4 regions of the Lysinibacillus sp. LK3 genome follow, and region 1 is predicted to be linked to each of the others. Evidence: riboswitches for the same ligand, from Rfam matches in the RefSeq annotation. Region 1 holds a riboswitch; each other region holds the start of a gene.
What was found. A riboswitch is a leader RNA that binds a small molecule or an ion and turns the genes downstream of it on or off. The one in region 1 is predicted to bind S-adenosylmethionine.
Positions count from the first base shown of each region.

Region 2: linked by a shared signal. The riboswitch ahead of metK (methionine adenosyltransferase) and the one ahead of VK91_RS13180 (MetQ/NlpA family ABC transporter substrate-binding protein) in region 1 are both predicted to bind S-adenosylmethionine.
Region 3: linked by a shared signal. The riboswitch ahead of VK91_RS18750 (bifunctional homocysteine S-methyltransferase/methylenetetrahydrofolate reductase) and the one ahead of VK91_RS13180 (MetQ/NlpA family ABC transporter substrate-binding protein) in region 1 are both predicted to bind S-adenosylmethionine.
Region 4: linked by a shared signal. The riboswitch ahead of VK91_RS16605 (methionine ABC transporter ATP-binding protein) and the one ahead of VK91_RS13180 (MetQ/NlpA family ABC transporter substrate-binding protein) in region 1 are both predicted to bind S-adenosylmethionine.

Region 1 is NZ_LDUJ01000017.1:144,966-151,186, forward strand. It holds gene VK91_RS13165 (enoyl-CoA hydratase/isomerase family protein) at 1-698, opposite strand, end outside; gene VK91_RS13170 (methionine ABC transporter permease) at 712-1,383, opposite strand; gene VK91_RS13175 (methionine ABC transporter ATP-binding protein) at 1,376-2,401, opposite strand; gene VK91_RS13180 (MetQ/NlpA family ABC transporter substrate-binding protein) at 2,509-3,339, opposite strand; SAM riboswitch class I at 3,428-3,531, opposite strand; gene VK91_RS13185 (PPC domain-containing DNA-binding protein) at 3,654-4,157, shown strand; gene VK91_RS13190 (pyridoxal phosphate-dependent aminotransferase) at 4,200-5,369, opposite strand; gene VK91_RS13200 (carbon-nitrogen family hydrolase) at 5,466-6,221, shown strand, end outside.
Region 2 is NZ_LDUJ01000006.1:33,101-39,321, forward strand. It holds gene VK91_RS04215 (S9 family peptidase) at 1-117, shown strand, start outside; gene pckA (phosphoenolpyruvate carboxykinase (ATP)) at 183-1,769, opposite strand; SAM riboswitch class I at 2,159-2,277, shown strand; gene metK (methionine adenosyltransferase) at 2,536-3,732, shown strand; gene VK91_RS04230 (gamma carbonic anhydrase family protein) at 3,912-4,424, opposite strand; gene VK91_RS04235 (alpha/beta hydrolase) at 4,558-5,364, shown strand; gene VK91_RS04240 (sodium:alanine symporter family protein) at 5,491-6,221, shown strand, end outside.
Region 3 is NZ_LDUJ01000026.1:56,760-62,980, forward strand. It holds gene VK91_RS18740 (globin-coupled sensor protein) at 1-1,132, shown strand, start outside; gene VK91_RS18745 (protoporphyrinogen oxidase) at 1,372-2,766, shown strand; SAM riboswitch class I at 2,866-2,966, shown strand; gene VK91_RS18750 (bifunctional homocysteine S-methyltransferase/methylenetetrahydrofolate reductase) at 3,056-4,903, shown strand; gene metH (methionine synthase) at 4,896-6,221, shown strand, end outside.
Region 4 is NZ_LDUJ01000022.1:43,098-49,318, forward strand. It holds gene VK91_RS16580 (acyl-CoA dehydrogenase family protein) at 1-1,488, shown strand, start outside; gene VK91_RS16585 (arsenate reductase family protein) at 1,672-2,028, shown strand; gene gcvH (glycine cleavage system protein GcvH) at 2,110-2,490, shown strand; gene VK91_RS16595 (hypothetical protein) at 2,582-2,923, shown strand; gene VK91_RS16600 (thioredoxin family protein) at 2,938-3,249, shown strand; SAM riboswitch class I at 3,306-3,409, shown strand; gene VK91_RS16605 (methionine ABC transporter ATP-binding protein) at 3,492-4,520, shown strand; gene VK91_RS16610 (methionine ABC transporter permease) at 4,510-5,178, shown strand; gene VK91_RS16615 (MetQ/NlpA family ABC transporter substrate-binding protein) at 5,247-6,098, shown strand.

The sequences.
Region 1 (6,221 bases):
ACTAACTGTGCCAGCTCATCGTTTTCTTCAATTTCACCATCAACAATTGCTTGGATAATTTTTTTGATGCCTGCGTTTGCAATGGATGATTTACTTAATAAATGTTCAGCGAATTGCAATGTCGCCTCATCAATTTCCTCTGGTTCGTGTAGGGCCGTGATTAAACCAATATTTTTTCCTTCTTCAGCTGTAAAAATAGTAGCTGTGTACAAAATTTCCTTTGCCTTAGCGACACCAACAATATTGATGAGACGTTTCGTGCTTTCTAAATTATAGACAATACCTATGTTTGCAGCGGTAATGCCTAGCTTACTCTTAGGCGTTGCTATTCTAAAATCACAAGCATTTGCTAACTCTAAGCCACCACCAATTGCTAAGCCCTGAATCATAGCAATTGTCGGGTGTGGAAATTTATAGAGAGCATCGATCGCCTTTAGAGCCAATTCATTATAGGCTTTAGCATTGTCTGTAGCATAACGAACATCTAAAAACTCGCTAATATCTGCACCGGAAGAAAAGGCTACTTCATTGACACCGCGAACAATTAAAAGTTTGATGGAAGAATCTATCCGGAGCAGCTCTAGTTGGTCTACTATGGCTTGAAACATTGCCCTTGATAAAGAATTCCGTTTATCCGGGCGGTTTAATACTAACGTTGCAATATAGCCATTTTTCTCTACATAAATTTCGTTTGTCATCTTCATTCTCCTCTTAATCTTTTTTCAACTTCGCGGCGAAGCGGTTACCAATGGATTGAATGCTCTGCACAAGGATGATTAAGATAAAGACAGTTGCATACATCACATCAACCTCATAGCGCAAATGACCATAACGGTAGGCAAGGTCACCTAAACCGCCAGCACCAACCATTCCTGCCATTGCTGTTGCACCAATTAATCCTATTGTGGCAATTGTTAAGCCTAAAATAATAGATGGTCGCGCTTCACGTAATAGGACATGCCAAATGATATGGCGACGTTTAATACCCATGGCTGTGTAGGCTTCTACTACTCCGGAATCCACTTCTAAAAGCGCAGATTCCATCAGCCGTGCAATATAAGGAGCTGTGTAAACAACTAGTGGAACGATTACACCTTTAACACCAATTGTTGTACCTACAATTAACTTGGTAAAAGGTAAGATGAAGAATAATAAAATGATAAATGGAACAGAGCGAACAATATTGATAAATAGATTAAAAAACTGATAGAAAAATTTATTTTCAAAGGATTGTCCTGGTCGTGTTAAAACGATTAATAGCCCTAATGGAATGCCAATCAGAATGGAGAAAAATAATGAAATTCCGACCATTTGAAATGTTTCGATAATTGCTTTGCCAATAACATCTGACCAATCTGTAAAGAAGCTTTGGATACTACTCATTGAACACACCTCCTAATTCTTCCACTGCCACGCCATTTTCTGAAAAATACGTTAACGCCTTTTGGACAATCTGCGTTTCGCCATGTAAATGCACCACAATATTGCCGACAATACCGTTTTTTAATTCAATAATATTAGCTGTTAAAATATTTGGTTGCACATCATATACCTTAGTGACTTCTGCTAATAATGGCTTACCAGTACTTTCACCAAGGAATGTTAAACGGATTACACTTCCTGAAACATTTAATTGCTCAATAAGAGAAGGGGATAAATTACGTTGTGAAATTGTATTCAAAAACTTTCGCGTTGTAGGGTGCTTCGGTTTCGCAAAAAGTTCAATCGCTGTGCCAAATTCCACAACTTTCCCTGATTCTAGAACAGAAACCTCATCGCAAATTTTTTGAATTACATTCATTTCATGTGTGATGAGCAGAATCGTAATGCCTAATTCACGATTAATTTTTAACAACAATTCAAGAATGGCTTCCGTTGTCTCAGGATCAAGTGCACTTGTTGCTTCGTCACTAAGTAAAATCTCTGGTTCCTGTGCTAAGGCACGTGCAATAGCCACACGCTGTTTTTGACCACCTGAAAGTTGATTTGGGTAACTATCTAGTTTATCTGTTAAACCGACAATTTCAGCATACTTAGCTACTCGGTTTTTTACTTCCGCCTCTTTATAGCCTAGTAGCTTTAAGGGAACTGCAATATTATTGTAAACTGTTGCTGTTTTTAAGAGATTAAAGTGCTGGAAGATCATCCCGATTTTTTGGCGTGTTTGACGTAATTCGTGAAGAGAAAGGGTCGTAATGTCTACATTGTCTATCACTACTTTTCCTGCTGTAGGACGTTCTAGTAGATTAACGCAACGAATGAGTGTACTTTTACCAGCACCACTATAGCCGATTACACCATGAATTTGTCCCTTTTTTACGTGAAGGTTGATGCCATCCACAGCTTTTATGATGCCTTTTTTCGATTTAAATTCTTTTGAGATATTTTGTAATTGAATCATGCGATTGTTTGCTCCTTTCTCAACCTTCTAAAAAGCAAGAATCTGCTCGTCTTCCCATTGGGGAATTTCAGCAGATTCTTCGGCTTTATAGAAGCTTTCTGAACATATTACCAGCTAGGGATTACAGAACCTTTGAATTCCTCTTCGATGAATTGACGCACTTCGTCAGATTGGTAAGCCTCAACGAACTTTTTAATTGTTGGATCATTTTCATTTTCAGCACGTACAACAATATAGTTCACGTATGGAGAATCAGTAGATTCCAATAAAATAGAGTCATCTTTAGGGTTAATGCCAGCCTCTAGTGCAAAGTTTGTATTAATAGCTGCTACATCTACTTCACTAAGTTGTTTAGGAATTTGAGCTGCCTCTAATTCAATGAATTTTAAATTCTTTTTGTTTTCTTCTACATCACGGATCGAGGCTGTTAAGTCTGCACCCTCTTTTAACTTAATATAGCCAGCTTCCTGTAAAACAAAGAGGGCACGTGCTCCATTCGTTGGGTCATTTGGTAGGCCAAACGTTGCACCGTCAGGAATGTCATCAAAGGATTTATATTTTTCTGAGTAGATACCCATTGGATTTAAAATCGTCTTGCCCACTGGTACTAAATCTGTATCATGGTCTTTATTAAATGTATCTAGGAAAGGCTCGTGTTGATAGCTGTTCGCATCAAGATCACCTTCAGCTAAGGATGTATTAGGTAAAACATAGTCAGAAAATGATTTTAGTTCTACTTCTAGCCCGTTCTCTTTTGCTACTTTAGCGGCTACTTCTGCAATTTGTTCGTGTGGACCAGAAGTGACGCCTACAACGATTTTCTTTTCATCAATTCCTTCAGCTTGGCTTTTACTATCTTCTTTAGAGCCACAGCCTGCTAAAGCTGCTACTAATGTTAAACTTGCTAAACCTACTAAAAATTTATTTTTCTTTTTCATGAAAATACCTCCAAGATTGTTTTTATCGGTTTTTTGAAAATAAAAAAACTCTCTTACAAATTAAGAGAGGCTCATGAAAAGATGTCCTCTCTTATCTATCAAACGAAGATCGTTTGCAGGATTTAGCACCTTCCTATAAAAGGAGGTTGCCGAGCTTCATAGGGCCAGTCCCTCAGCTACTCTTGATAAGAGATTTATAATATTTTTTTGTAATTCCGATAGAACTAATATAATTTATAGGGTATAGTAAGTCAATAAATAATTTTTAAATTTTTTATATAATTATAATATTTCGACGCAAAAGAGGGATAACAATGTCTGTAAGAGTTAATTATGGTATAGGTTCATTTGGTAAGGTTATTAGTGCTCGTTTTCTAACGGGAACAGATATCATTGAAGGAATTGAAGCGCTTTGCGAAGAGAATAGTATAGAGTCAGCAACAATTGTAAGCTGTATTGGCAGCTTTCAAAAAAGTAGCTTTGTTTATTTAGTGCCAGATGCAACAGTTCAAATTCAAGTTCGTTTTAGTGATGTGATTGAAAAAGAGGGACCATTAGAATTTATTCAAGGTTCAGGTGTGGTGTGTAAGCGAGATGGTGGATATGAGACACATTTCCATGGTTCTATGAGCGATCAATGGGGTGTTGTATCAGGTGGGCATTTAATAAAAGGGGGCAACCCTGTTATTACTGCTGACATCGTGTTGGCAGAGGTACAAGGGATTCAACATATTCGAAAATGGGATGATGAAACAGGTCATGTTCAATTTTATCCATTAGAAAATGGTTTAGGGCAACCAAGGAAAATTGAAAAATAGTAATAATCCTGTAGCTAGGGATAGCTACAGGATATGGCGTCATTATCTTATAAACAATTGTAATTGCTCGATTCTATGGATTGCTTCACGTAAGCGCTCCTCACTAACCAGCAATCCTACGCGAACATAGCCTTCACCATATTGACCGAAGCCATTACCTGCTGCTACAGCGATATCAGCTTTTTCGAGCAAAAGATCAGCAAACTGTTCACTTGTATAGCCTAGTGGTACAGGGAGCCATGCGAAGAAGGAGCCACTTGGAGCCGTAACATGCCAGCCAATTCTTCGAGCTTCTTCAATGAGTACATTGCGGCGACGCTCATAAGTAGCTCGTAGTTCATCCGCACATTGCTGGGAAGCCGTCAGTGCTACTGCTGCGGCTTGTTGAATGGCAGGGAATTGACTACAAAACAGATGATCCTGAATTAGATTAATAGCAGCAATAATCTCGGCATTCCCTACAGCGAAGCCTATACGCCAGCCAGCCATATTATAGGTTTTCGATAATGTATACATTTCAACTCCTACTTCTTTTGCACCCTTTGCTTGAAGGAAGCTAACTGGTTTATTACCGTCAAATCCTATTGCCCCATAAGCAAAATCATGTGATACGATAATATTGTGCTCCTTCGCAAAGCGAACGGTCTCTTCAAAAAACGCAAGTGATGCTGTACCACCTGTAGGGTTGTTCGGGTAATTTAAGTAAAGAAGCTTTGCTTTTTCTTTCACTTCATCAGGTAATGCATGATAATCAGGTAAGAAATCATTTTCAGCAAAAAGGGGCATTACTTCAAAATTGACGTCTCCTAGTACAACACCTGATAGGTAATCTGGATAGCCAGGATCTGGTAAGAGCATCGTGTCACCAGGGTTTAACACAGCTAAAGGTAGCTCAACTAGACCAATTTTTGTTCCACCAAGAATCGCTACCTCTGTATCTGGATTTAGTTCTACCTGATATTCACGTTGATAAAAGTCCGCAGCAGCTTGGCGTAATTCAGCGAGACCTCTAAATGGTGAATATTTGTGGTTTTGAGGATTTTCAGCTGCTTCCTGTAATGCTTGAATGATGTGAATAGGCGTTGGCTGATCGGGATTTCCTTGCCCAAGGTTAATGACATCACGCCCTTCTTCTAGAGCCAAGTTTACTTTTTGAACGAGTGCTGCAAAAAATTGAGTGGGTAGTTGCTGTAGTTTTTTAGAGAATTCCATGCATGATCACCTTTTTCAGAATATAATAATTATTATTGAAGAATATGAAGCAAATAGTATTACTTTTTCTGTTAATTGTCTAGAGGAGGAATAGAGATGAAAATCGGTTGTATTCAATTAAATGTTGGCTTTGGCAAAGTTGAAGAAAATTTTGAACGTGCCGAGGATAAGATTCGTGAAGCTGCAAAAAATGGGGCAGAAATCATAGTGTTACCTGAAATGTGGAATACAGGCTATGCTTTAGAGAAACTGCCTGAGCTAGCAGATATCAATGGTGAGCGGACAAAGGCCTTTTTGGCTAAACTTGCTAAGGAACTTGATGTACATATTGTAGGGGGCTCTGTTTCAACAAAGAAAGGCGATAAATTTTATAATACGATGTATACCTTTGATCGTAATGGAGAACTTGTTGGGGAATATAGCAAGGCACATCTTTTCCGTTTAATGGACGAGCATCTTTACTTGGAAGCAGGGGATGAAATGAATCGTTTTGCTTTAGATGATATTGAAGCTGCTGGTGTCATTTGCTATGATATTCGCTTCCCAGAATGGTTACGTGCACATGCATTACAAGGAGCAAAGGTATTATTTGTACCAGCGCAGTGGCCAACTCCAAGGATTGACCATTGGAAAACGTTGCTACAGGCTCGTGCAATTGAAAATCAATGCTTTGTCATTGCAGTAAATCGTATTTCGAAAAAGGTAGAAAATTTTAATGGGCAGTCTATGATTATTCAGCCTTGGGGAGAAGTATTATGGGTAGGTGCTGAGGACGAGGAAGTAGCAGTGATCGATGTAGACTTTTCTATTGTCGATGAAGTACGTGGAAGAATTCCTGTTTACGATGATCGT
Region 2 (6,221 bases), on a different contig from region 1:
GAGGAAGCAAATAAATCATTCGAAACTTGGTATGATCTTAACTATGCACATCAATATCCACCAGCAAAAAATCGTGAAACTGTCCGTGCTCTTTGCAAGTGGATGAAACAACAATAAAGCATAGAGAAAACAAAAAGACAAAGGGAACGAATAAATTGTTCCCTTTGTCTTTTATATAGACGTTATTTTAATGGACCACCAAGTGTAGTGATGGCTTCAGAAACGTTTGAGAATTTCTTGAAGTTTTCGTTGAATAAGCCTGCAAGCTCAGCAGCTTTTGCATCGTATGCAGCTTTATCTGCCCAAGCTTCACGAGGATTTAACACTTCTGAAGGTACGCCTTCAACTGCTTTTGGAATGTGTAAACCAAACACAGCATCTTGTGTTGTTTCAACATCTGCTAATTTACCATCGATTGCTGCACGGACCATTGTACGTGTGTAAGATAGTTTCATACGGCTACCTGTGCCATATTCGCCACCAGTCCAACCAGTGTTTACTAAGTATACCTGTGCACCGTGCTCGTCAATTTTTTGTCCTAACATTTCTGCGTATACTGTTGCAGGAAGTGGAAGGAATGGAGACCCGAAGCAAGTAGAGAATACTGGTTCTGGCTCAGTCACACCACGTTCAGTTCCAGCAAGTTTAGAAGTGAACCCGCTTAGGAAGTGATACATCGCTTGTTCTTTTGTTAATTTACTGATTGGAGGTAATACGCCAAATGCATCAGCTGTTAGGAAGATGATTGTTTTTGGATGACCTGCAACAGAAGGATCAACGATATTTTCGATGTATTGGATTGGATAAGCTACACGTGTATTTTCTGTTAGTGAACCATCATCATAGTCACAAATACGAGTTTCTGGATCAACAGCTACGTTTTCTAATACAGAGCCGAAGCGGATTGCATTGTAGATTTCTGGTTCTTTTTCAGCAGAAAGGTTGATTGTTTTTGCATAGCAGCCACCCTCAATGTTGAATACACCATTATCAGACCAACCGTGTTCATCGTCACCGATTAGCTTACGATCAGGATCAGCTGATAACGTCGTTTTACCAGTACCAGATAGACCGAAGAATAACGCTACATCGCCAGCTTCACCAACGTTTGCTGAGCAGTGCATTGAAAGAATACCTTGTTGTGGTAATAAGTAGTTCATGATACCAAAGATAGATTTTTTCATTTCACCAGCATATTCTGTACCACCAATTAAAATAATTTTCTTTTCAAGTGATACGATGATGAATGTTTCAGAAGCAGTACCATCAACCGCAGGATCTGCTTTAAAGTTAGGAGCTGAGATGACAGTGAAGTCGGCAACATGAGAAGCTAATTCATCTGCTGTTGGACGGATAAATAATTGATGAGCAAAAAGATTGTGCCATGCGTATTCATTGATAACTTGAATGCTTAATTGTGAGTCTTTGTCAGCACCTGCAAAGCCTTTGAATACGAATAACTCGTCACGTTCTTTTAAATATTTTATTACTTTTACATATAGGTTATCGAACACTTCAGAAGAAATCGGTTGGTTGACTTTACCCCAGTCAATTTGATCTTTTGTGCTTTCTTCTTCTACCGTATATTTATCTTTAGGTGAACGACCAGTGTATTTGCCAGTTTCTGCACGAACTGCGCCATCTACTGTTAACATTGCTTCACCACGAGATGTAGCTTTTTCTGCTAATTGTGGTACTGAAAGTTGAACATTAATGTTACCGCCGTTTAATAATTCCTTCAGTTCGTTTGCAATTTCTACTGAATTCATCGATTAAATACCATCCTTTTTTATAGTATTCCCTTGATTTAGAGGGATTTTTTCTTAATTTCAAAAATAGTATAACACAATTGCTTAAATAATCTATACTAATTAAGAAATTATTTTAGAGTTTTTACCACTTTTCAATAAACTGACAAAAAATAATGTTTTTCGAGTAGAATACCATCAATCCTACTGTAATTAGGCACGAAAATTGAGCCACACATATGTTACCACAAGTAGCTAGGTATGTTGTAGGGATTAATTTGCTTCTATTTACATCATCATCCAAGTATGAAAAGTTTTTGTGTAATAAGTTCTTTCCTTTCTATACAGTAATACATAAGAAAATATTTGACAACGTTCGACCTTTTCAGTAACATGAGATTGAACGGATACTCTTATCCCGAGCTGGTGGAGGGTCAGGCCCTGTGAAACCCGGCAACCTGCATGAACTATTTCACGACATGCGTTGGTGCCAACCTGATGCAAGGGAACATCCCTTGAACGATAAGAGTGAAAGGTTACGCAGTCATTATTCCTTTCCTCATGTAAAGTAACGTGAGAAAAGGATTTTTTTATTGTTAAAAATCAATGTAAAGGTAAGTATATGTAGTTCTTTCCTTATTATAATGACGGATCTTTCGAAATCCTCGTGTTAAAAGCAGCAGTAACGGCTTGAGAGTTCAATCCTTAGGAGCGGACTTGACATGGGTAATGAGTACCGTATTCATACACAACTACTTATTGTAAGAGTATTTAGGAGGAAAACCAAATGACAAACCGTCGACTGTTTACATCAGAGAGTGTAACAGAAGGACATCCAGATAAGATTTGTGACCAAATCTCGGATGCCATTTTAGATGCTATTTTAGCAGAAGATCCAAATGCACGTGTAGCGTGTGAAACAACTGTAACAACAGGATTAGTATTAGTAGCAGGAGAAATTACTACTTCTACTTATGTGGATATTAAAGGTATTGTTCGTGACACTGTAGCTGAAATTGGCTATACACGAGGTAAATATGGCTTTGATGCTGAGAACTTAGCGGTGCTTGTGGCAATTGGCGAACAATCACCTGATATTGCTCAAGGTGTTGATCAGGCATTAGAGGCACGTGAAGGCTCTATGACAGATGCTGATATAGAAGCAATTGGTGCTGGTGACCAAGGCTTAATGTTTGGCTATGCATGTAATGAAACACCAGAGCTAATGCCATTACCAATTAGCTTGGCACACAAATTAGCACGCCGTTTAACAGAAGTACGTAAATCAAGTGAACTTGCCTATTTACGTCCTGATGGTAAAACGCAAGTAACGATTGAATATGATGACAATAATGTACCGGTTCGCGTGGATACAATTGTTATTTCAACACAGCATGATGAAGAAGCAACACTTGAACAAATTCAAGCAGATTTAAAAGAATTTGTTATTGCACCAGTTGTACCGAGTGAATTATTAGATGCTAATACGAAATACTTCATCAATCCAACTGGCCGTTTTGTAATTGGTGGGCCAAAAGGTGATGCTGGATTAACAGGACGTAAAATCATTGTTGATACATACGGTGGTTATGCACGTCACGGTGGTGGTGCCTTCTCAGGTAAGGATGCAACCAAGGTAGACCGTTCGGCGGCATATGCAGCACGTTATGTAGCGAAAAACATCGTAGCAGCTGGCTTAGCAGAGCGTGCTGAAGTGCAACTTGCCTATGCGATTGGCGTTGCTCAGCCTGTTTCCATTGCTGTCGATACATTTGGCACAGGTAGAGTGAAAGAAAGCGAGATCGTTGAATGGGTACGCGAGCTATTCGATTTACGCCCAGCAGGTATCATTAAAATGCTTGATCTTCGTCGTCCAATTTATAAACAAACTGCTGCGTATGGACATTTTGGTCGTACAGATTTAAATGTACCATGGGAGCAAATTGATAAAGCAGACGCGCTACGAGAAAAAGCACGTTTATAAACTATTGAACTAAAGTAATGAAGTCATTAGAAAATTATTCTGATGTATTAATAAGCAAAGGGGCAACATTGCTCCTTTTGTTTTTTTTACAAAAATACCTCGCTAGGATTCGTGAACATATTCGGTACACGAAAACGCGAGGGATTTTTTCGTTAGTATTGATTTTTTGTGTAGGTTATTTATTTCTGAAGTGATTTATAATATTGACCTTTTTCTGCGTATTCTCGTACGATGCGTTCCATATCCTCTTTATCTTCAGCATTTAATTCTCGGACAACTTTTGCTGGACGACCTAATGCTAAACTATTTGGAGGAATGACTTTACCAGGAGGTACTAGGCTTCCAGCTCCAATAAATGCACCTTCTCCAATCTCAGCTCCGTCTAAAATAATGGATCCCATACCGATTAAGGCATTTTTGCGAATTGTACAACTATGTAAAGTGACTTGGTGTCCAACTGTTACCTCATCTTCAATAATGAGCGGATATTTTGGGCTTTGGTGTAAACAGCAAAGATCTTGGATACTGACACGTTTACCAATAATCGTTGGGGAAACATCACCACGAATAACCGTATTAAACCAAATGGTTGTTTCGGCGCCAATTGTTACGTCGCCCGTAACAGTTGCGTAGTCAGCAATGAAAACAGACGGATCGATCTTTGGCGTTTTATCTTTAAATGGATAAATCATGAAAATCGCCTCTTTTCTTTCTATAATGTAGTATTATCGTATCAAATACGCAACTTTATGGAAATATAAAATTAAAATGTGCTATTTATTTCGATATAATCAAAGTGTAATTATTTTTTAGGAGGACTATGTAATGTGGAAATGGGAAGCTGATGGACAAGCAAAAGCTGTGATTGCTATTCTTCATGGTGCTTATGAAAATCACCGTTGGTATGCATGGCTGATAGAGAAATTAAGATTAGAAGGCTTCCACATAGTCATGGGAGATTTACCGAATCATGGGGGTAATGCAAGGTTTGCTCGAGTCCATGATGAAGACTTCAAATTGTACAATAAGTATACAAGAAACCTGATTGAAAATGCTTTTTCATATAATTTACCAACCTTTGTAATAGGGCATGGACTAGGTGCAACATTAATCCTCCATACACTGCAAAAGAGACAATATGAATGTGCAGGCATTATTTTAACATCACCTTGGTTGCAACTAAAGCTATTACCAGGTAAATTAACAAATGCTTTAACAAGTCTAAGTGCGTTAACGGCCAATGTTAAATTGACACATGATATTACATTAGAGAAATTAACGCGTAGTGTTGAAGGCAGAGAAGAAATGAAAGATGATGTACCGCTCATGACTGTAGTTTCTGTGAAATGGTATCGAGAACTTCAGCAGATGATGAAAAATTTAGTGATGCTGCCTAAAGGTGAAATGCCTAATATGCCTATGCTAATTATGACAGCTGAGAAGGATAAAATTACGGACACTCGCCAAACTCGAAATTGGCTTCATCAACAGGAATTCACGGAATTTCAGTTTAAAGAATGGGCAAATTGTTATCATAATTTATTTCATGAGGGAGAGCGCGAAGAGATTTTTATGTATATACGAGATTTTATTAATAATGCTCTTCGAAGAATTGGTTATATAATTAAATAGGTTTATACCCTTCCATTTACTAGGTTACTTACTTAAATATTGTTACTTAAAAATAATATTGTAATTTTCAGAAAAGTGTAATACTATAATGACTTAAAGTAAGGTAATTCAAATTGGAGGGGTAAAATGGATGTAATTGTAGAGAAGTTGAATGGTATTTTATGGGGACCATGGTTTATTTATGGCATCTTATTAATTGGGTTATTTTTCTCAATTATTACAAGGTTCCTACAAGTAAGGCACATTAAAGATATGTTTGTTTTAATGTTTAAAGGGGAGAAGTCAGAAAAGGGAATATCTTCATTCCAAGCAATGTCTATCGCATTATCAGGACGTGTAGGTACAGGTAATATTGCTGGTACTGCGACAGCGATTGGAATGGGAGGACCTGGTGCTGTCTTTTGGATGTGGGCAATCGCTTTCATAGGTGCGGCTACCGCGTATGTAGAGTCAACATTAGCTCAAATCTATAAAGAAGAGAAAGATACAGAATATCGTGGTGGACCGGCCTTTTACATAGAAAAAGGAATGGGCCAAAAATGGTTTGCAGTTATTTTTGCTGTGGCGGCTTTAATAGCAATGTTAATTTTGATGCCTGGTGTGCAGTCGAATGCCATCGCAGGTGCTGTTGAAAACGCTTTCGGTTTGGAAACATGGATCACAGGACTTATTATTGTTGTTTTATTAGGTGCTATTATCATCGGGGGTGTTAAATCAATCGCAAATGCTGCCCAGATTATTGTACCGTTTATGGCATTAGCCTATATCATTATGGCCATTATCATTATTTTTATGAATATTTCACAAGTACCAACGGTTATCGGATTAATTTTTTCTAGTGCATTTGGGGCTCAAGA
Region 3 (6,221 bases), on a different contig from region 1:
GGATAATGTAGATCACATCGTAAACCGTTTTTACAACATGATTGGAACAGAGCATCATTTGGTAGATATTATCAGTCATCATAGTTCTGTAGAAAAGCTTAAAGTAACATTACGGCAACATATTATTGAAATGTTTAACGGAACCATTGATGAGATGTATTACCAAAGGCGTGTAAAAATTGCAAAGGTGCATGTCCACATTGGGCTTAGAACACAGTGGTATATCTGCGCATTCCAAGATTTATCGATATCATTTATTGATTTAGTCGAAAAAAATATAGAATTTCCACAAGATCAATTTAATACGATCAGAGCTATATCGAAAATTTGTAATTTTGAGCAACAACTCGTTTTAGAAGCTTTTGAAAACACTGTGGAACAACTGAAAGAAAAAATGGTTCATGAAAAAGAAGCGATTGAACGACAGATTGTAGATTCTTCGGAAGCACTTGCAGCTATCTCGCAGGAAACCAATAATTCATTTTGCTGCTTAAGTAAGCAATCTGACGAAATTAAACATTTGGCAAAAAAATCACTCGATGTGTCTACACTGGCTGAAAACCAAGCACTTGAGGGTCGCGAGCGTTTAAAAAATCAATCACAAAATATGCTCAATATTAGTCATTCTCTTCATGATATAGAAGAAAATATTGAACAATTATCAGGTATGTCTAAGGAAATGGAAACAATTATGAGTGTTGTGACCAATATTGCGAATCAAACGAATCTATTGGCTTTAAATGCTGCAATTGAAGCAGCACGTGCTGGGGAAGCGGGAAAGGGCTTTAGCGTAGTGGCCGATGAAGTACGTAAATTATCAATTCAGACAAAAGAATCTGTTACAGCGGTGGCTTTGTTATTGAAAAAGACAGGTGAACGAACAGAGAAATTAGAGTATTCTTTGACCAACATTCAAGATGAAGTTGCAGCAGGTGAAGAAAATATGTTACAAACTGAAGGCCAATTTACGAGTATATTGGGAGCCATGACAGAAGCAAAAGATCAAAATGAGTGTATGGCAACAAAAATACAAGCAATTGTAGGCATATTAAGTGAATTAGGCACTTCATTTACTGAGGTAACAAATTCAGCTGAAAAATTAGCGAGCTTTGCGCAAAATTTAAAAGGATAGACTACTAACATTTACATTCTATTTTTCATATTTTTAGACGTAATAAACACTATAGTACCTATTTAAATGTTTGTTGTGAAGTTATCGCTATAGAGGATCAATTTTATAGAGATTCAGAAAGTAAGAGCTATTTCACTGATGAAATAGCTCTATTTTTGCTAAATTTGTAAAGGGTTTAACGTAATTTTCAATGAAAAAGGATTATACTGTAGAAAGAATGAATAATAGGGGCGGTTATGATGAAAACAGTTGTTGTTTTAGGCGGCGGTATTACAGGACTATGTACAATGCATTATTTGCAACGTCAAGTGAAGGAACATAATTTAGATGTTCGTCTAGTGCTTATAGAAAAAAATACATATTTAGGAGGCAAATTATATTCAGCACATGAACAAGGTTTCATCATGGAAACGGGTGCTGATTCTATTGTAGCCCGTCATCAAGGCGTTATGGAACTCGTGCAGGAGCTTGATTTTGAGGCGGAATTAGTTTACAACGAAACAGGTATTTCTTATATTTATACGAATAATGAGTTACATGCTATTCCGGCAGATTCAACTTTCGGAATACCGATGAGTGTAGCATCCTTAGAGGAAAGTACACTTATTTCCGAGCAGGGAAAAAAAGAAGCGTTGAAGGATTTAACATTGCCAAACAATGGCTTCACAAAGGAAAGTTCTATCGGTGAATTTTTAACTTACTATTTAGGAGAGGAACTGGTGAAAAACCAAATTGCACCAGTGCTTGCAGGTGTTTATTCTGGAGATTTACATCAGCTTTCTATTGGCTCTACTTTACCGTATTTAATTGATTATAAGAATGATTTTGGAAGTATTATTAAAGGCTTTGATGCGAATCGTGAGCAATTTGTTAAAGCAGCGAACAAAAAATTTATATCCTTTAAAAATGGTTTATCTTCTTTAATTGATCGACTTGAACAAACCTTATCCGATGTAGAAATTATCAAGGGTGTTACTACACTAAATGTTCAAAAACAAGATAAGAACTACACAATTTCCTTAGCTAATGGTGAAATTATTGAGTCAGATTATGTCGTTTTAGCATTACCGAACGATACTGTACAAAATCTGCTACAGGATGAATCTTTAAACCGCTATTTTGACCAATTTACGACAGCGTCAGCGATTACTATCTATTTGGGTTTTGATGTGCCAGACGCTAAATTGCCAGCAGATGGAACGGGCTATATTGTTTCCCATAATTCAGACGTAACTTGTAATGCAGCAACTTGGACTAGTCGTAAATGGAAGCATACATCGAAAGAAAATAAATTACTTGTGCGACTCTTTTATAAGAGCATCAATCCAGCCTATGAGCAACTACGCGCCATGACGGATGAAGAATTAGCAGCAGTTGCTTTAGAAGATGTGAGAAAGAGCCTAGGAATAGAGGAGCAGCCAACCGTTGTGAATGTAACAAAATGGATTGATCAAATGCCTAAATATGATCTAGCGCATCGTGAAGCATTACAAGGATTACTACAAGAATTACATGAGAAATATCCTAATTTATCGATTGCAGGGTGCTCGTATTTTGGCGTAGGTATTGGTGCTTGCATTCAAAACGGGAAAAAAATTGGTGAAGAGCTTGCAAAGGAACTTGCCAATTTCTAAGGTTTTAAGTGGAAAAAAACTTTGTTATGTGAAATAGTCTTGACTCATTCGTCAGTAAACGATATGATTCTTTTAATTATTTAAAAAATTCATACTTAATTCTTATCAAGAGAAGCAGAGGGACTGGCCCATTGAAGCTTCAGCAACCAACTTTATTGTCAGGTGCTAAATCCAGAAGACCGTTGAGTCGAAGATGAGAAGGAACAACAATGATGAATCGTTAAAGCCTTCTTTTTTTATGAAAGAAGGCTTTTTATTATATAGAGACATAGGAAGAGAGGCTAATTTTATGGGATTGCTTGAAAGGTTAAAAACGCATGTATTGACGGCAGACGGTGCAATAGGCACAGTGCTATATGGCTATGGATTGGAGTATTGCCATGAGGAAATGAATGTTCAGAGACCCGAGTTAATTGAAAAGATTCATAGAGAATATATTGCAGCTGGTGCTGACATCATTCAAACGAATACGTACGGTGCAAATGCCATTAAATTAGCTCGCTATGGATTAGAATCACGTGTCCAACAATTTAATGAAGCTGCTATCACCATCGCAAAACGAGCAGCGGCTGATGGCGGTCAATTTGTTTTAGGAACAATTGGTGGTATTCGGGGAATTCGTAAAAGTGATGCAACCTTGGATGAAATATTAGCAACTATTGAAGAACAAGCAAGCGTCTTACTTGCAGGGAATCCAGATGGCCTTTTACTTGAAACTTATTATGATTTTGAAGAATTAACAGCAACCTTAAAGATGCTACGAGAAAAAACAAAATTGCCGATTATTGCACAAGTTTCTATGCATGAGCCCGGTGTTCTACAAAATGGGATGTCTTTAAATAATGCTCTCCATGAGCTTGAAGCCCTAGGTGCTGATATTGTTGGTGTCAATTGTCGACTAGGTCCACACCATACAATTCAGGCATTTGAAGGTGTAGAACTTCCTAATAAGGCATTTATGTCGGCCTATCCAAATGCATCACTTCTGGACTTAGAGGATGGGCGTGTCGTTTATGAATCAGAAGCTGATTATTTTGGTCGAGCGGCTGTTGAATTGCGTGATCAAGGTGTACGTTTAATAGGGGGCTGCTGTGGTACAACACCCAAACATATTGCAGCAGCAAAGAAGTATTTAGAAGAGTTATCACCGGTTCAGGAGAAGCATGCGAAGCCTAAAAAGATTGAGATTGTTCGGGAAGCGGAGCCAACAAAGTATGAGCCTCTTCATGAAAAGGTTAAACGTGAACGCTCTGTCATAGTAGAGTTGGATACGCCTAGACATTTAGAGATTGATGGGTTCCTTGAAGGAGCAAAGCAATTATATGATGCAGGTGCAGATGTAGTTATGATGGCAGACAATTCATTGGCCTCTCCACGTATTAGCAATATTGCAATGGGCGCATTGTTGAAGAGCTCACATGGTGTACGCCCACTAACTCATATTACATGTCGAGACCGTAATTTAATTGGTCTACAATCTCATTTAATGGGGTTAAATGCTTTAGGTATTCATGATGTGTTGGCCGTTACGGGTGATCCAACAAAAGTAGGAGATTTCCCAGGTGCGACAAGTGTTTATGATGTATCTTCCATGGAGCTAATCCAATTAATTAAGCAATTAAATGAAGGGGTCTCTTTCTCAGGTAAGCCACTTCGTAAAAAAGCAAATTTTTCAGTTGCTGCTGCATTTAATCCAAACGTCCGTGTGTTAGATCGTGCTGTGACACGCTTGGAGAAGAAAATTGAGCATGGGGCAGACTACTTCATTTCTCAACCAGTATATACGAAAGAGAAAATTGTAGAGATTTATGAGGCAACAAAGCATTTACAAGCTCCAATTTACATCGGTATTATGCCTGTTACGAGTTATAAAAGTGCTGAATTTTTACATCATGAAGTGCCAGGTATCAAATTATCTGAAGATGCCTTAACAAGAATGAAAGCATGTGGAGAAGATAAAGAAAAGGCAACCTTGGAAGGGATTGCTATTGCCAAAGAATTAGTAGAAGTGGCTACGCAATATTTCAATGGGATTTACCTTATTACACCATTTTTACGTTACGACGTGACACTAGAGTTGATGAAATATATAGAGCAATTGGATGAACAGAAAAAAGGAGTAAGTATACATGGCTAAGCACTCGATTGAAGAGCAACTAGAGAAACGTATTTTAATTCTTGATGGCGCAATGGGAACAATGCTACAAAATGAAAATTTATCAGCAGAGGATTTTGGTGGCGAGGAACTTGATGGCTGTAATGAAAATCTTGTGCTTACTAGACCAGATGTTATTGAAAAAATTCACCATAAATACTTAGAGGCAGGCGCAGATATTATTTGTACAAATACATTTGGTGGGACGCCTCTTGTGTTAAATGAATATGATCTTGGCACAAAAGCAGAAGTAATTAATAAGCGTGCAGTGGAAATTGCTCGCCAAGCAGTGGATCGTTATTCCACATCAGATTGGCCACGTTTTGTTGCAGGGGCTATGGGGCCAACAACAAAAACGTTATCAGTAACAGGTGGTATTACATTTGAAGAGCTAGAGGAAAATTTTTATGTACAGGCAAAAGCATTAATTGAGGCAGGAGCCGACGTTTTGTTATTAGAAACAAGTCAGGATATGCTCAATGTCAAAGCAGGCACACTTGGCGTAAAGCGCGCTTTTGCATCAACGGGAAAAGAGCTACCTGTCATGATTTCAGGAACAATAGAACCGATGGGTACAACGCTTGCAGGGCAAACAATTGATGCCTTTTATATTTCGATCGAGCATATTAAACCATTATCAGTTGGCCTAAACTGTGCGACGGGACCTGAGTTTATGACGGATCACATTCGTTCATTAGCAGAGCTTTCAACAGGCTATATTAGCTGTTACCCAAATGCTGGCTTACCAGATGAAGAAGGGTGTTATCACGAATCACCAGAATCGCTATCACAAAAATTAAAAGGCTTTGCAGAAAAGGGTTGGCTTAATATTGTAGGTGGATGTTGTGGGACGACACCCGCTCATATTGCAGCCATTCGTGAGATCTTAAAAGATGAAAAACCTCGTCAATTACCAGAAAAAACACATGGTCATGCGGTATCAGGAATTGAACCGTTATTGTATGACGATTCTATGCGTCCGTTATTTATTGGGGAGAGAACAAATGTAATCGGCTCTCGTAAATTTAAGAATTTAATCATTGACGGGAAATTTGAGGAGGCCGCAGAGATTGCACGTGCTCAAGTCAAAAATGGTGCACATGTTATTGATATTTGTTTAGCCAACCCTGATCGCGATGAATTAGCCGATATGCGTGGATTTATGCAGGAGGTTGTAAAAAAGGTTAAGGTGCCTCTTGTGATTGACTCAACTGATGAAAAAGTAATTGAGGAAGCATTAAAGTTTTCACAAGGGAAAGCCATCATTAACTCTATTAATTTAGAGGATGGTGAAGAACGA
Region 4 (6,221 bases), on a different contig from region 1:
GAAAAAATGTCTGTTGCAGGTGGTTTCTCTATCACACATGGTGCTCACGTTGGTATTGGGTCATTACCAATTGTTCTATTCGGTAATGAAGATCAAAAGAGAAAATATTTACCTAAGCTTGCTTCAGGTGAATTAATCGCTGCCTATGCATTAACAGAGCCAGGTTCAGGTTCAGATGCTCTAGGTGCAAAAACGACTGCAAAATTAAATGAAGCTGGCACACATTATATTTTAAATGGTGAAAAACAGTGGATTACGAATGCAGGCTTTGCTGATGTATTTGTGGTCTACGCAAAAATTGATGGCGATAAATTCTCCGCCTTTATCGTAGAACGTGCCTACAATGGTGTTTCAGTTGGTCCTGAAGAAAAGAAAATGGGGATTAAATCATCATCAACTCGTACATTAGTATTGGAAGATGCGGAAGTACCTGTAGAAAATCTATTAGGCGAAATTGGTCGTGGGCATATCATTGCGTTCAATATTTTAAACATTGGTCGTTATAAACTAGGCGTGGGCACAATTGGCGGATCGAAACGTGCATTGGAGTTAGCTATTCAGTATACAAACCAACGTCAGCAGTTTAAGACAAAGCTTTCTGATTTCAATCTGACAAAAGAGAAATTATCAACGATGGCTTCGCAATTGTATGCTTCAGAATCATTAAACTATCGTACTGTGGGTCTATTTGAGGATCGCTTAAGCCAATTAAGCCTAGAAGAGCAAAAGCAAGGAAAAGTGATTGCAGGTGCGATTGCTGAATATGCTATTGAATGCTCTATTGCCAAAGTATTCGGTTCAGAAACATTAGACTATATTGCAGATGAAGCAGTACAACTTCATGGCGGTTATGGCTTTATGGCTGAGTATGAGGTAGAGCGTATTTACCGTGATTCTCGTATTAATCGAATTTTTGAAGGTACAAACGAAATTAACCGCATGATTGTACCTGGTACATTTATGAAAAAGGCGCTAAAAGGTGAGCTGCCATTATTACAAGTTGCTCAAAATTTACAGCAAGAGCTGCTTATGCTAATGCCAGAGGAAATCGGTACAGAGCCGTTAGCACAAGAAAAATATTTAGTGAAAAATGCCAAGAAGATTGCTGTTTTAGCTGCAGGATTAGCAGCACAACGCTTTGGTGCAAAACTTGATCAAGAGCAAGAAGTATTGGTAAACATTGCGAATATAGCTAACCAATTATTTGCAATGGAATCAGCTGTCTTACGTACAGAAAAAGCAATTGCTCGTGACGGTGCTGAAAAAGCACATCAAAAATTGCTATACACACAAATTTTCTGCCAAGAAGCATTCGCAGAAATCGAAAAAGAAGCAAAAGACACAATTCTTGCTTCAGCGGATGGCGATGCAGCCCGTATGACATTATCTGCACTGCGTAAGCTAACGCGTAATAATCCATATAATTTAATTGCGAAGAAGCGTGAGGCTTCCGTTAAATTAATTGATGCTGAAAAATATATTGTTTAATAGTGCAAATTTAACCTAGCTATCTGCAAAAGATAGCTAGGTTTTTTTTATGAGATGGATAATCGTAAAAGGAGCGGATAAATTTGCACAACTGGTGGATAAACTTACAAAAAAGAGTGAAGTTCACCATTGAAAACAACTATGATGGTATACTACAGAAAAAGACAGAAGAGGAGCATTGTAATGACGATTCAATTTTTCCATTATCCGAAATGTACAACATGTAAAAAGGCACAGAAGTGGTTAAATGAGCATGAGGTTTCCTATGAAGAGGTACATATCGCAGAGCAACCTCCCACTAAAGAAGAATTAACAGCTATTTGGCAAGCTAGTGGACAGCCTTTGAAGAAATTTTTTAATACCTCAGGCATGAAATATCGTGAGCTTGGCTTAAAGGACAAGTTAGCGGAAATGACGGAGGATGAGCAGCTTGAGCTACTTGCTTCAGATGGCATGTTAATTAAACGTCCCATCGTGACAGATGGAAAAAAAGTTACTTTAGGTTTTAAAGAAGTAGATTTTGAGCAAGCTTGGAAATAACCGTATTAAACCTTGTATTTATAGGAGAAGTATGGCACACTGAAAGTGAATATATTACATATTTATGGAGGGGTTTTTTGCATGAGCACACCTAAAGACTTACGATACTCTGAAGAACATGAATGGGTAAAAGTAGAAGATGGAAAAGTACGTATTGGTATTACTCACTTCGCACAATCTGAATTAGGAGATATCGTATTCGTTGAGCTTCCACAAGTTGGCGACGAAATCAAAACAGATGATCCATTCGGTAGCGTAGAATCAGTAAAAACTGTTTCTGAATTATATGCACCAATCTCAGGTACTGTAGTTGAAGTAAATGCAGATTTAGAAGATAGCCCAGAATTCGTTAATGAATCACCATATGAAAAAGCATGGATGATCGTTGTTGAGCCTGCTGACGCATCAGAAGTTGAGAAACTAATGACAGCAGAGCAATACGAAGAAATGATCGCTGAATAAGACAAGCCATAATCGAAAAACGTCGGAAACTACCGGCGTTTTTTGTTATATAATGACTTATAAGTGGGGATCTCTAAATGGAGGTGGCGTAATGTTCGAGGGAAAATGCTTGATAGTAGAAGGGCGCTCAGATAAGCTACAAATTGAGCCTATTTTGAATGAGAATGTTACAATACTATGTACGAATGGTACAATTGGTGTGCATCAATTAGAAGAACTACTGGATCCCTATGAGGGCTGTGAGCTATTTACTTTTTTTGATGCAGATACTTCTGGTGATAAGCTACGTGCATTAATGGACAGACATTATCCAGAGGCTGAGCATCTGCGCACAATGCCAACATACAAGGAAGTAGAAACGACACCAAGAAAAGTGCTAGCAATGATTTTACTGCGTGCACATTTTTCAATCCATAATGAATATATTTTGTAAGGTTGCGTGAGTAAATGGAAGAATGGTCAATAGAGCAGTGGGAAGCGGCTAAACAGTCGGGAGAGAAAACTGCATTTTATTTATATACACCGATGTGTGGAACGTGTGCAGTGGCATCTAAAATGATGTCCATTATTGAGCAATTACTGCCACAGCTACAAATGGGTAAAGCAAATATCAACTTTTTGGAACACATAGCTTATGAGCATCAAATTGAAAGTGTTCCCTGTCTACTCATCAGTGATGGCGGAAAAGTGACAGAAAAGATTTATGCTTTTCAATCCGTACCATTTTTATATGAATTGTTAAAAAAATCAATTGACTGAACTTTACTAGCGTGGTAAAGTATCAAATATATTATTAAAACATTAAATATATCGAACTCTTATGAAGAGTGGCGGAGGGAAGTGCCCTATGAAGCCCGGCAACCATCACAATGTGAAAAGGTGCCAAATCACCCAAAGATTTTTCTTTGAAAGATGAGAGAACGGTTTAACGTATCATACGTGACCCCTTCTACTTGTCTGTGAGTGAAGGGGTTTTCTATATGAGAAAAGGAGTATTCGCTATGATCCAGCTTCAAAATATTACAAAGAAATACAAAACAGCAAATGGCGAATTAACGGCAGTCAAAGACGTCAACCTTACTATTAATAAAGGTGAAATTTTTGGCATTATCGGCTATAGTGGTGCTGGTAAAAGTACCATGATTCGTTTATTAAACGGTTTAGAGAAACCGACAGCAGGAACAGTAACGGTGAACAATCAAGAATTTTCATCGATAAAAGGGCAAAAGCTTAGAGCAGCTAGACAAAAGGTAAGTATGATTTTCCAGCATTTTAATTTACTTTGGTCAAGAACAGTTGCCGAAAATATTGCATTCCCTTTAGAAATCGCAGGCTTCCCAAAGGCTCAACGTGAAGCGCGTGTGAAGGAATTAATTGCCCTTGTAGGCTTAGAAGGGCGCGATAAGGCATATCCATCCCAGCTTTCCGGGGGACAAAAGCAGCGTGTAGGAATTGCACGTGCATTAGCGAATAATCCAGAGGTTTTACTATGTGATGAGGCGACATCCGCACTTGACCCTGAAACAACGGATGCCATTCTTGATTTACTCGTAGATATAAATGAACGCTTAGGCTTAACAATCGTCCTGATTACCCACGAAATGCATGTCATCCGCAAAATTTGTCATCGTGTAGCGGTGATGGAGGCAGGCGAAATTGTGGAACGTGGTGAGGTATTACAAGTCTTCCAAGCCCCACAGGCGGCTATTACTAAGAAGTTTGTATCTCAAATTACCGACACTAAGGAAACACAAGATACGGTAGCACAAATTAAAACAAACTATCCAACTGGACAACTTGTCAAATTGATTTTTGTTGGTGAAAAAACAGAACAGCCTGTCATCTCACATCTTGTGAAACAATTTGATGTAGAAGTAAGTATTGTTCACGGAAATATTTCACAAACAAAAAATGGTGCATATGGTACATTGATTGTGCAAATTGATGGCTCTCAGACAAACGTCACTGAAGCCCTTCGTTATTTAAATACAGTGGAAGTACAGACGGAGGTGATTGAAAATGCTAACTAATCTCTTTCCGAATGTAGACTGGGAAAATATGTGGCAAGCTACGTATGAAACTTTATACATGACAGCTATATCAACGGTTGTGACATTTATTCTTGGGTTAGTCATTGGTATTGTTCTATTTTTAACTAGCCCCAATCAGTTATGGGCAAATAAAATCGTTAACTTTTTAACAGGATCACTCGTTAATATTTTCCGTTCCATTCCATTTATCGTATTAATTATTTTATTAATTCCATTTACGAAGTTTTTACTAGGTACAATTCGCGGTGCCAATGCGGCATTACCTGCTTTAATTATCGGTGCAGCACCGTTTTATGCTCGTATGGTATTAATTGCGTTACGTGAAATTGATAAAGGTGTGATTGAAGCAGCCCGTTCAATGGGAGCAAAAACTTCTACAATTATTTGGAAAGTATTGGTTCCGGAATCATTACCAGCTTTGATTTCTGGTATCACTGTAACGGCTGTTGCTCTTGTAGGTTATACAGCGATGGCAGGAATTATTGGTGCAGGTGGTCTTGGTAACTTAGCTTTCTTAGACGGCTTCCAGCGAAATCGCCAAGATGTGACATTAATGGCAACTATTTTGATCTTAGTAGTCGTATTTATTATTCAATGGATTGGTGATTTAATTACTGAAAAAATTGATAAACGCTAGCACGAAAATGAGGTTATTCCGGTTTTTACCGCTAACATATTTAAAACAAATACAAGGGAGTGTCATAAATGAAAAAGTTATTAGCAGGATTATTTTTATCAATACTTGTACTAGCATTAGCAGCTTGCGGTACAGATAAAAAAGAAGATGAAAAATCAGCATCTGGCGATCAAACAGATAGCAAAGAAAACGTAACATTAAAAGTAGGTGCTTCTAATACACCACACGCAGTTATTTTAGAAAAAGCAAAACCGATCTTAGCTAAAGAAGGCATAGACCTTAAAATTGAAACGTATACAGATTATGTTCTACCAAACCAAGATTTAGACTCAAAAACACTTGATGCAAACTATTTCCAGCACATTCCTTACTTAGAGCTACAAATTAAAGACAATGGCTATGATTTCGTTAATGCAGGTGGCGTTCATATTGAACCAATCGGTATTTACTCTAAAAAATATAAAACGTTAGAAGACCTGCCTGAAGGCGCAACAATTTTACTTTCTAATTCAGTATCTGACCATGGTCGTATGCTGTCATTGTTAGAGGCTAAAGGCTTAATCAAATTAAAAGAAGGCATTGATAAAACAGCAGCAGAATTAAAGGATATTGAAGAAAATCCTAAAAACTTTAAATTCGATGCAAATACTGCCCCAGAAATGCTTGTACAAATGTACGAAAACGATGAAGGCGATGCAGTACTTATCAATTCTAACTTTGCCATCGATAACGGTTTAAACCCAATTGAAGATGCTATTTCTCTTGAAGATAAAGAATCTCCATATGTTAACATCATCGCTGTACGTGCAGGTGATGAATCAAAACCTGAAATTAAAAAATTATTAGAAGTATTAACATCTAAAGAAATCCAAGACTTCATTTTAGAAGAGTGGAAAGGTGCAGTAGTACCGGTAAAATAAGAATTAAAAATTTTATAAAAGGGTACATAAGTTTAACGACTTATGTACTCTTTTTTATTTGTAGTTAAATTGATGAGAAACTATGTATTTTTTATGACGTCTATTTATGTTTAGATATTGTTT